2 regions of the Streptomyces sp. NPDC051018 genome follow, and region 2 is predicted to be linked to the other one. Evidence: riboswitches for the same ligand, from Rfam matches in the RefSeq annotation. Region 2 holds a riboswitch; the other holds the start of a gene.
What was found. A riboswitch is a leader RNA that binds a small molecule or an ion and turns the genes downstream of it on or off. The one in region 2 is predicted to bind thiamine pyrophosphate.

Region 1 (5,837 bases), on a different contig from region 2:
CCCAGTAGACGGTCTCGGCGACGGACGAACCGTCGATGACCAGGCTGTGGTCACGGACCCGGCGCAGGCCCTCGGCAAGGTCATCCGTCGTAATCGGCGTCCCCTTGCTGGCGGCGACGGCGGCGAGCTCGTCATCGACGGCATCCACCCCATGCTCCAGGGCGTAATCGAGGGACTCGATCGCGGCTTCCCGGCCGTCCCTGAGGTACTCGGCGTACTCCTGGCCGCCGCGCTCCAGCCGGGCGGCGAACTCCTCGGTGGTGAACTTGCCGCGGCTTCGGGCGACCAGTCCGGCCAGCATCGTGGCCTGGCCCTGGGGCTCCTCGGCGGTTTCGGTGGCCAGGCGCCGGCGGGCGGCGGTGTACGAGATGCCTTCGGCGTCGGCGAGTTCGCGGACGTCCTTCTTGAACTGCTTGTCGGTGGTCACGGTCTCTCCCGAGTCCCGGTGACGGCGAAGACCCCACGCATCCCCACCGCGGGCACGGAGCCACGGACAGGCGAATGTCAGCGCGTGAGGCGGTGCCCCTTGTCCTCATTGCCGCTCGCGGCGTGGGCGCGATGCGACTCGGAGTCGGGCCGACGCAAGGCGGCCGACTTCCACTTTAGGACGCCGGATGCTCCCGGGACACGCATCACCACGCGATCCGTAGCCCCGATCACACGCTGTCAAAACTTCTGACAGCAACACCGGTTATCTGGTCCGTTCCTACCGGACCCCCCTCCTCCGCCACACCGATGCCGAAGTCGGTGGCGAGCCCGGCCAGCCCGGAGGCGTACCCCTGTCCCACCGCGCGGAACTTCCACTGCCCGTTCCGCAGATACAGCTCTCCGCCGATGAACGCGGTCTCGGTCGTCGCCTCCAGGTCGAATCGCGCCAGCTCGTCCCCCGTCCCGGCGTCCAGCAGCCGGAGCACCGGCCCGGACAGCAGGCCGAAGGTGCCGCGGTCCACCGAGGCGGCCAGCACGACCCGCTCGATGTCCGCCTCCAGTCCGCCCAGGTTCACCTCGATCGTGTCCGTGACGGCACCGGAGCCCTGCTGTTTGCCGAGATGGCGTACGGCACTGGAGGCGTGGTGCGGCTGGTTGTAGAAGACGAAGTCGCCGTCGCCACGCGCTCGTCCACCGCCGGTGAGCAGCAGCGCCGAAGCGTCGGCGTCCGGTGCCCCCGGCGCGGGTACCCAGGTCAGTACCGCCCGTACCGCGGAGGAAGCGACCGGAAGATTCGCGCCCTTACTCATAGATGCGGATGCCATGGACTCAATGTGGCTGAGGCGGTGGAAATCCGGACAGGGCTTCCACCGCCCGACGGGCCTCCGTACCGGGGTCAGTCCGCGAGCGGCAGATAGACCCGGTTTCCGTTCGCCGCGAATTCCCTGGACTTCTGGAGCATGCCCTCGGCGATCTCCTCATCCGTCGCGGCCGAGGCGGGCTGGTCACCACCGAACTGCTCGGTGATGCTCCTGCTGATTTTCATGGAGCAGAATTTCGGACCGCACATCGAGCAGAAGTGCGCGGTCTTGGCGGGCTCGGCCGGAAGCGTCTCGTCGTGGAACTCCCTCGCGGTGTCCGGGTCGAGAGCCAGATTGAACTGGTCCTCCCACCGGAACTCGAAACGGGCGTCCGAGAGGGCGTCGTCCCATTCCTGGGCTCCCGGGTGCCCCTTGGCGAGATCGGCCGCGTGTGCGGCGATCTTGTAGGTGATGACACCGGTCTTCACATCGTCCCGGTTCGGCAGACCGAGATGTTCCTTGGGGGTGACGTAGCAGAGCATGGCCGTGCCCCACCAGGCGATCATCGCCGCTCCGATGCCGGAGGTGATGTGGTCGTACGCGGGAGCCACATCCGTCGTGAGCGGGCCGAGCGTATAGAAGGGGGCCTCCTCGCAGATCTCCTGCTGGAGGTCGATGTTCTCCTTGATCTTGTGCATCGGGACATGACCGGGGCCCTCGATCATCGTCTGAACCTGAAAACGCCTGGCGATCCGGTTGAGTTCCCCGAGGGTCCGCAACTCCGCGAACTGCGCCTCGTCGTTGGCGTCCGCGATCGAGCCGGGCCGCAGCCCGTCCCCGAGCGAGTAGGTCACGTCGTAGGCGGCGAGGATCTCGCACAGTTCCTCGAAGTTCTCGTAGAGGAACGATTCCCTGTGGTGCGCGAGGCACCAGGCCGCCATGATCGAGCCGCCGCGCGAGACGATCCCCGTCTTGCGGCGGGCGGTGAGCGGGACATGGCGCAGCAGCACTCCGGCGTGGACGGTCATGTAGTCGACGCCCTGCTCGGCCTGTTCGATCACCGTGTCCTTGTAGATCTCCCAGCTCAGCTCCTCGGCCCTGCCGTCGACCTTCTCCAGGGCCTGGTAGAGCGGGACGGTGCCGATCGGCACGGGTGAGTTGCGCAGTACCCATTCGCGGGTGGTGTGGATATTGCGGCCGGTCGACAGGTCCATCACCGTGTCGGCTCCCCAGCGGGTCGCCCAGGTCATCTTCTCGACCTCCTCCTCGATGGAGGAGGTGACGGCGGAGTTGCCGATATTGGCGTTGACCTTCACCAGGAACCTCTTGCCGATGATCATCGGCTCGATCTCCGGGTGGTTGACATTGGCCGGGAGCACCGCGCGGCCCGCGGCGATCTCCTCCCGTACGACCTCGGGAGAAACGTTCTCCCGGATGGCCACGTACTCCATCTCCGGGGTGATCTCTCCCCGTCGGGCGTACGCGAGCTGGGTCACCGGCCCTCCGTCACGGCTCCGGCGGGGCCGGCGCGGACGGCCGGGGAAGACCGCGTCGAGGTTCCTGAGCCCGCCGCGCGGAGACGTGTGCTTGATCCCGTCGTCCTCGGGGCGCACGGGACGGCCCTCGTACTCCTCCGTGTCACCGCGCGCGGTGATCCAGTGCTCCCGCAGCGGCGGCAGGCCACGGCGTACATCGGTCTCGACGGTGGGGTCGGTGTACGGACCGGATGTGTCGTACAGCGTCACATCCGTGCCATTGGTGAGGTGCACCTGACGGACCGGCACCCGGAGGCCGGGGCGCGAACCCTCGACGTACCCCTTGTGCCAGCCCGGCTTGCGCTCGCCGGCCCCGACGGCCCGGACGGCGCTGTGGTCGGCGGCGTTCTGGTCGGCGGCAGGCGTGCGTGCGTCCTGAACGGTCATGAGACCTACTCCCTACGCCGGCATTACCCGGTAACAGGTTCGGCGGTCGACGCAGCGGTTTCCGCAGACGGCGTACTGGCGTTGGCCAGACGGGTCGTACGGCGATCAGCGCCCTCTCAGCCCGGTGCTCCGAGCTCCCGCGTGTGCAAAGGTGCCACCACGCTAGCGTCATTTCTGGCGTGCTGAACAGGGGCCCCGGCCCGTTCTTGCGATGATCGGCCGGTGACCTCTTCACCGCCCGACCATCAGCAGCCGCACGGACCACCGGGGCCCCGGCGGCCACAGGAGCCGTCGGAGCCGCCGGAACCCCCCGCGCACTCCCACGGCCACACCCACAATCATGGCCCGGCGGCCCCCGTCTCCCGGCATCTGCGCAAGGTCATCGCCGCGGTGCTGATTCCGTTCGCCACCGCGGTCGCCGTGGGTCTGGTGGTCCTGTGGCCCGGCTCCGCGCCCGGCCATGAGCGCACCGGGGTGGGCTTCGACCGTCAGACCCAGCAGGGCACGGTGACCCGGGTCGACGCCGTCGACTGCAAGGACGTGAACGCCGCGCAGGTCCCGCCCACGGGCGACACCAGTACTCCCCAGGGCCGCGAGGCGGTCAACGCGCGGAAGGGCGAGTGCGGGAAGGCAACCGTCAAGGTCACCAGCGGCAAGGACGCGGGCCGCACCTTCACCGAGATCATCCAGCCGGACGCGCCACGGCAGCTGGAGAAGGGGCAGGGGGTGGTGGTCGCCTTCGCCCCCGACGCGCCCCGCGATCTCCAGTACTCCGTGATCGATGTGAACCGCAAGGTCCCGATGGCCGTGCTCGCGGGGATCTTCGCGCTGGCGGTGGTGCTGGTGGGGCGGATGCGCGGGGTGATGGCGCTGGTCGCACTCGCCGCCTCCTTTGCCGTACTGACGCTGTTCATCCTGCCCGCGATCCTGGAAGGCTCCAATCCGCTGATCGTGGCGGTCGTCGGGTCGAGCGCCATCATGCTGATCGCGCTGTACCTCTGCCACGGGCTGACCGCGCGGACGTCGGTAGCGGTGCTCGGCACGCTGATCTCGCTGCTGCTGATCGGACTGCTCGGCTCGGTGTTCATCGACTGGGCGGACCTGTCCGGCAACACCGACGACAACACGGGTCTGATCCACGGTCTGTATCCCGGGATCGACATGAGCGGTCTGCTGCTGGCGGGCGTGATCATCGGCTCGCTCGGTGTGCTCGACGATGTGACGGTCACCCAGACGTCGGCCGTGTGGGAGCTGCGGCAGGCCGATCCCGGAATGGGGCCCCGGGCGCTGTACCGCGCCGCCATCCGGATCGGGCGGGATCACATCGCGTCCGTGGTCAATACGCTCGTCCTGGCCTACGCGGGTGCCGCGCTGCCGCTGCTCCTGCTGTTCACCATCGCCCAGAGCAGTGTGGGCACGGTCGCCAACAGCGAACTGGTGGCGGAGGAGATCGTCCGGACGCTGGTCGGGTCGATCGGTCTGGTCGCGTCCGTGCCGGTGACCACCGCGCTCGCGGCGCTGGTCGTCTCCGCCGACCGGCCGGGGGCCGACGACCCGGTGGCGAGGAGTGTGGCGCCCCCGCGCGGCGGTGCGCCGGGGCCGGGCGGGCTCGGTGGACTCGGGCTCCCGGGGCGGGGCGGCACAGGTCGCCGCCGCAGAAAATAGCCCGGGCGGCAGCGGGGAGAGAGCGTCCGAGCCGGGCGTACGGTCCGGGGCCGGGAAGCTGGCGGGGGCAAGGGTCGGCGGTCTGGACCGGGACCGCGGGCAGGGGCGGGGACGGGGGTGGGCGTACGGACCGGGGCGCGGTCCGGGGTCGTGACGGTGGCGGGCCCGGGATCCGGGCCCGGGCGGGATCCGGCGTACGGACCGGGGCTGGACCCTGCGACGGACCACGGCGGAACAGGGGATCCGGGATACGGACCGGGGCGGGACCCGTGGTGCGGAGGGTCCGCCTCCGGCTCAGCCCGCGTTCTCCTCCGCGAGGATGGTCCTCAGCGCCTTCTCCAGGGCGTCCTCGAAGTCGCCGAACGCCCGCTCCTGCCCCAGCGGCACCAGTCGGTCCGTGCGGTCGAGGAAGGCGACGACCGGCGCGGCGCTCACCTGGAACAGCGCCCGCTCCCCGCCCACCTGGAGGCGGATGCCGAGGTCGGACAGCTCCTCGGGACCCATGGGAGCGATATGCACATCGCCGTCCCCGCTCGGCCCGACGATGCCGTCGAGCAGCAGATCGCGACTGAAGGCCCAGGTCACAGGCACATCCCCGGGCAAATGGAAGGTCATCCGCACGGCGTACGGATCCTCCGTCCCGTATCGCAGCTCCACCGGGATCCGGAACGAGAGCTCCTCGGACACAAGAAAGCTCATCAGGACCTCGGCCTGGACCGACTCATGCATCGTGTACCCCGCAGTGGATGAAGCCTGCTAGAAGAAGCTTGCAGAAAACGGTCAGGAAGGATTCCCCTGAACCTCTTGGTGCAATCGTGCTCTAAGCGACCAGAGAACTACAAGGAGTGATTTTTCAGATACTGATAGAGAACGCGAGGGAGCTCAGCAACCCGCCTATGCCCTTGCGCAGTTGCTCGATCGCGGGTAGCAGCCGCTCCTCCTGATGCAGGGGAAGAGAGATCGCCATGGCCGCCGCGGTGGATCCGGCTGTGATAGGGATCGCCGCGCAGACCGTGCCGAG
Region 2 (5,837 bases):
AGCCCCGGACCGTCGGGTCGAGGCGGCGCATGGCGACCGTGGTGAGCTCGGTGCCGCTCGCGGCGAGCGCGCGCTCCAGGACATCGAGGCTGGGCGCGCCGCCCGTGCCCATGATCAGCCGGGAGGTGAAGGCGGTGTCGCCGATGGTGAGCCGGTCGTCTGCCATGGCGGTGCTCAGCCTCCCTGGACCGCGGTGAGGACTTCCACGCGGTCACCGTCGCCGAGCAGGGTGCCCGGCCACTGGCTGCGCGGTACGACGGCCTCGTTGACGGCGGCGGCGACACCGGACGGCGCGGTGGTGAGACCGGCGACGAGGGTGTCCAGCGTGGTTCCGGTGGCGAGTTCACGCCGCTCGCCGTTGACGGAGACAACCAGGGGAACGCTGTTCATACGGGCTGCTCCTGAGAGACGGGAGTGAAGCGATGGGGGGTGAAGGGATGGGCTTCCTCGGGGAGCGCGCCACAGGTGAGCGCCGTGGCCATCACATCGCCGGTCACGGGCGTGAGGAGTACGCCGTTGCGGTAGTGGCCGGTGGCCAGCAGCAGGCCGGGCAGAGAGGTCGGGCCGAGCAGGGGCGCGTTGTCCGGGGAGCCGGGACGCAGCCCCGCGCGGGTCTCGGTCAGCGGCAGTTCGGTGATGCCCGGCACCAGTTCATGGGCGTCGCGCAGCAGTTCATAGACCCCGCCGGCGGTGACGGTGGTGTCCCAGCCCAGTTCCTCGCTGGTGGCGCCGACGACGAGTTCGCCGTTCTCGCGCGGCACCAGATAGACGGCGCTGCCGCGCACCACGGCCCGTACGGTCCGGGAGAGGAAGGGGGCGTGCGCGGGGGGCACCGTGAGCCGCAGCACCTGCCCCTTCACGGGACGCACGGGCGGGAGGACGTCGTCCGGGACCCCGGCGAGCCGTCCGCTGAGGCTGCCGCCCGCGAGCACGACCTGGCCGGCGGACAGCTCCCGGCCGTCGGTGAGGGCGACTCCGGTGGCCCGGTCGCGTGCGACGAGGAGCCGGTCGGCCCAGCCCCGCCACAGTGTCACCCCGGCCCGCTCACAGGCCGTGACCAGTGCGGACGCGAGCCGCCGCGGGTCGACCTGATGGTCGCCGTCGACCCGCAGACCGCCGCGCACACCCGGTGCGAGCAGGGGTTCGAGCCGGCGGCACTCCCGGCCGGTCAGCCACTCCGACTCCAGGCCGGAGCGGCGCTGCAGCGCGTGGAGCTCGCGGAGGTGGGCCCGGTCGTCGGCGTCGAGCGCGACGGCCAGGGTGCCGCAGGCGCGATAGCCGATGTCCCGGCCGCTCTCCTCCTCAAGCTCTTCGGCGAAGGCGGGGTAGCGGCGCGCGGACTCCATATTGAGGGCCAGCAGCCTCTGCTCGCCGTAGTGGAGTTCGGTGACCGCCGCGAGCATCCCGGCGGCCACATGTGCGGCTCCGCCCCCGGGTTCGGGGTCGACGACGGTGACCTTCAGCCCGCGCTGCGCGGTCCGCCACGCGGTGGCCAGCCCGATGATTCCACCGCCGACGACCAGGACGTCCGGGACCCGGGACTCCCGGCCGGGTCCCGGCGAGGACCCGTGCGGGGCCGGTGCCGTGGGGGCGGTGCCCGAGGACCGTGCGGGGGGCGCGCCGCCCGGCGGTGGCGCCGGAGCGGGGACGCGCCGCCCCGCGGCGGCGGACGGCGACGTCCCGCGCGGCTCGTGCGGACCGAGGATGTGCGACATGGGCGGCGAGCCCCTCCCTTCGCCGGCATGACCCGGATCAGGTTCGTACGGTCGGAGGCCGTCCAGCCTCCCTCTCAGCCCGGTGCGTCCGGACTCCCGCGAGTGCTTTACGGTGGCCACCCTAACCCCAGCCCTCAACTCGCAGTAGACGTGGTGCCGGGCGGCCGGTCCTCGTCGCGCCGCCGCCCGGGAGGGCGCAACGCGAGGGAGCAGTCGCCATGGCAGGGTCGCTCGACGGACGTGTGCTCTTCCCGGTGGCGGATCAGGCGCCGGGCCAGGTGGGTACCCGCACCCGGTTCGCGTACCACGAGGAGGAGGGGCGGATCTGGGCCGAGTACGACGGCGGGGACGTGGTCCGGGGCCATCTGGTGGGCACCCGTGACGGCGACCGGCTCGATTTCCGCTATGTGCAGCTGAAGACGGACGGCACCACCTCGTCGGGGCACTGCGTCTCGACGGTCGTGGAACTGCCCGACGGGCGGGTGCGCCTTGAGGAGAGCTGGGAGTGGGAGTCACAGCCGGGGCGGGGGACGAGTGTCGTGGAGGAACGGCGGTAGCGCGGCCGGCTCGCCGGGGTGGCTCGTCCCGTGCGTCCCGGCCGTCACCGGGAGCGCCGGTGACCCTTGCGGTGGCTCCCCGCGGGGCTTCGCCGTGCCGTGGTGCGCGTCCGCGAGGCGCCCACCTTTTCTGACGGTCTGTCAGATGCGTAAGGTTGACGGGTGAGCGAGCAGCAGAAACAGCAGCAGACGCCCCGTGTGGTCGTCGTCGGAGCGGGCATGGCCGGTGTGCAGACCGCGGTCGCCCTGCGTGAACTCGGATTCACCGGCTCCGTCACCGTGATCGGCGCCGAACCCCATCAGCCGTACGACAGGCCCCCGCTCTCCAAGGCGATCCTCCTCGGCACGGCGGAGGGCTCGGCCTTCGAGGTCGACTTCGAGGAGCTGGCCATCGAGCTGCGCCTCGGCTGTGAGGTGACCGCGGTGCGCCCGGGCGCGTATGAGCTGGACACCGAGGCCGGGCCCGTCCCGTACGACGTCCTCGTCATCGCGTCCGGAGCGGAACCGATCAGTCTGCCCGGCACCGAGGCCGTTCCCGGAGTCCATCTGCTGCGCACCCTCGACGACGCCGAGCGGCTGCGGCCGCTCCTCGGCACACGGCACGACATCGTGGTGGTCGGCGCGGGCTGGATCGGGGCGGAGTTCGCGACGGCCGCCCGCGAGGCGGGGTGCTCGGTCACGGTCGTCGAGGCCGCGGACCGGCCGCTGGCGGGCGCCCTGCCCGCCGAGGTCACCGCCCCCATGGCCGGGTGGTACACGGAGTCCGGGACCGAACTGATCACCCACGCACGCGTGGCCGGTGTCGAGCCCGGGACGGTCGTTCTGGCGGACGGCAGACGGATCCCCGCGGGTGCCGTGGTCGTCGGCATCGGCGCCCGCCCCGCCACCGCCTGGCTCGCGGGCTCCGGGATCGAGACCGGCCCGGACGGCTCGATCACCGCGGACCGGTATCTGCGCACCTCGCGGCCCGATGTGTACGCCGTGGGGGACTGCGCCTCCTTCCCCTCAGCCCGCTACGGACGGCGGCTGCTCGTCCACCACTGGGACAACGCCCTCCAGGGGCCGCGCACCGTGGCCGCCAATGTCGTCGCCCGGGTCGCGGGCGAGGTCTCCGGGACGGGAAGCGGGACCGGAACCGGCGCCCGCCCGGCGGCCGGGACCTCCATCGGCGCACCGGGGGAGCCGCCGGCGGTCTACGACCCGGTGCCGTACTTCTGGTCGGAGCAGTTCGGACGGTTCGTGCAGTACGCGGGTGATCACACCGACGCCGATACGACCGTCTGGCGCGGCGATCCCGCCGACCCGGCGTGGACGGTGCTGTGGCTGCGCGAAGGGGCCCTGGTCGCGCTGCTCGCCGTCGGCCGGCCCAGGGATCTGGCCCAGGGCCGCAAGGTGATCCAGTCGGGCGGCCGGCTGGACCCACAGCGCGCCGCCGACCCCTCGGTCCCTCTGAAGGCCGCGTCCCTCTGAGCCGTCCGGGACCCGGGAAACCGGCTCTGACCAGCGTCGGTGCCCGGATCCCGGTCCGGTTGGCCGCAGCCGGCCGGGGGCTCCCGCTACCCACTGTCAGTCCCAGATGGCAGGCTTGTCCCGTGACCGAGATTGACGCAAAGATCGATGCTCTCGTCCCCGCATGGCTCACGCTGCCCGACATCGCCGAAAAGCTCGATGTCCAGGTGACGCGCGTCCGGCAGCTGGTCAAGGAGGGGCAGCTGATCGCGGTGCGCCGTGGTGAGAACCGCGTGCTCATGGTTCCCGCCGCCTTCATCGGCGGCGAGAAGGTCGTCAAGGGCCTCTCCGGCACCCTGACGCTCCTGAAGGACGACGGCTTCACCGACGCAGAGATGCTGGAGTGGCTGTTCACCCCGGACCCGACCCTGCCCGGCACCCCCGCACAGGCGCTCAGCGAGAATCGCGGCACGGAGGTGAAGCGCCGGGCCCAGGCGCTCGCCGTCTGACGCCGGGGCCGCGACCAACAGAAGACACACCAGCGGTGTGCGGGCGCGCCGCGCCCCCGCGGATCCGCCAGCACACCGCCGACCCACCGGGGGGAATCCGTCATGTCCACGGTTCGTGAGCAGCTGTCCGACGCCCGTCTCTACCTCTGCACCGACGCGCGCGGAGAGCGGGGCGATCTCGCGGAGTTCCTGGACGCGGTCCTCGGCTCCGGCGTCGACATCGTGCAACTGCGCGACAAGGGCATGGAGGCGGCCGAGGAGCTGGACCATCTGCGGATCGTCGCCGACGCCTGCCGTCGGCACGGCAAACTGCTCGCGGTGAACGACCGGGCGGACGTCGCCCACGCCATCGGTTCCGATGCGCTGCACCTGGGGCAGGGCGACCTTCCCGTGCCCGCCGCCCGGGCGATCCTCGGCGGCGGTGTCCTCATCGGCCGCTCCACCCACAGCGAGGCGGAGGCCGCGGCCGCGGCGGCCGAGCCCGGCGTCGACTACTTCTGCACCGGACCCTGCTGGCCCACCCCCACCAAGCCCGGACGGCACGCCCCCGGGCTGGAGCTCGTCCGTGCCACCGCCGCTCTCGGGACCGACCGCCCCTGGTTCGCCATCGGCGGGATCGACGCGGACAATCTCGACGAGGTCCTGGACGCGGGAGCCCGCCGGATCGTCGTCGTACGGGCCATCACGGAAGCCGCCGATCCCGCCGCCGCGGCGGCCCGTCTCAGCAAGCGGATCCGGGCCCGCTCCGACTGACGGGCCCCGCGTTGTCACACGGGCCCGCCCCGCCGTGCGGGCGCCCGCACGGGCCATGCGTACCGGGCCCGTACGCCCGGCACCTGAGGTGGTCCCACCCTGGCCCTCCGGCCGGGGGCGGGGCATGGCCGGCCTTCAGGTGGAGTACGCCGGTGGCGCCCGGGAGTGCCCCCGCGCGCCGGCTCCCGGCCCCGGGTGCGTGAAGAACACCCGTCCCCGGGGCCACTGGAGTCCCCCGCGCGCCGGCCCGCGTCCCGGGCCCGGCGGGGAGGCGACCGCACCCGGAAGCGCCCCGGGAGGCGCTCCCGCCCTCCGTCCGGCCGCCTGCCGGTACCCGGGCCTTCGGCGCGGAAACGGAGCGGCATCGGAGCGGAAGAGGGCTCCGCCCACCCCGCTCCCATCAGGTCGGACCCCCCAGCACGGACCCACTCGAACAGGTCACCACCGCTGTCCGATGGGTGGACTGCGGTTGGGAGACCCTTCGACCCTGGATAGCCTGCGACTATGGCCCTCGGAACACCTTCCATCCGGACGGATCGCGCACGGACGGTGCGCGAATTGCTCGCCACCGGCAAGACGTCCTACTCCTTCGAGTTCTGGGCGCCGAAGACGGAGAAGGGCGAGCGCAACCTCTGGAACGCGCTGCGCAGGATCGAGGCCGTGGCCCCGAGTTTCGTCTCCGTGACCTATGGCGCCGGCGGCTCCACCCGCGCCGGCACGGTCAAGGCCACCGAGAGGATCGCCGCCGACACCACCCTCACCCCCGTCGCCCACCTCACCGCCGTGAACCACTCCGTCGCCGAGCTGCGCAATATGATCGGCCAGTACGCGGACGCCGGGATCCGTAACATCCT

Region 1: it holds a riboswitch for thiamine pyrophosphate, as region 2 does, so the genes downstream of both, thiC (phosphomethylpyrimidine synthase ThiC) here and thiO (glycine oxidase ThiO) in region 2, are expected to answer to the same signal.

The regions. Positions count from the first base shown of each region.
Region 1 is NZ_JBITFN010000006.1:137,692-143,528, forward strand. It holds gene ACIBCM_RS12910 (hypothetical protein) at 1-427, opposite strand, end outside; partial or broken gene ACIBCM_RS12915 (TerD family protein) at 711-1,238, opposite strand; gene thiC (phosphomethylpyrimidine synthase ThiC) at 1,325-3,151, opposite strand; TPP riboswitch at 3,144-3,302, opposite strand; gene ACIBCM_RS12925 (YibE/F family protein) at 3,374-4,816, shown strand; gene ACIBCM_RS12930 (SsgA family sporulation/cell division regulator) at 5,111-5,545, opposite strand; gene ACIBCM_RS12935 (IclR family transcriptional regulator) at 5,670-5,837, opposite strand, start outside.
Region 2 is NZ_JBITFN010000001.1:599,585-605,421, forward strand. It holds gene ACIBCM_RS02395 (thiazole synthase) at 1-166, opposite strand, end outside; gene thiS (sulfur carrier protein ThiS) at 175-390, opposite strand; gene thiO (glycine oxidase ThiO) at 387-1,715, opposite strand; TPP riboswitch at 1,713-1,825, opposite strand; gene ACIBCM_RS02410 (hypothetical protein) at 1,934-2,272, shown strand; gene ACIBCM_RS02415 (NAD(P)/FAD-dependent oxidoreductase) at 2,492-3,742, shown strand; gene ACIBCM_RS02420 (Rv2175c family DNA-binding protein) at 3,865-4,230, shown strand; gene thiE (thiamine phosphate synthase) at 4,333-4,983, shown strand; gene metF (methylenetetrahydrofolate reductase [NAD(P)H]) at 5,488-5,837, shown strand, end outside.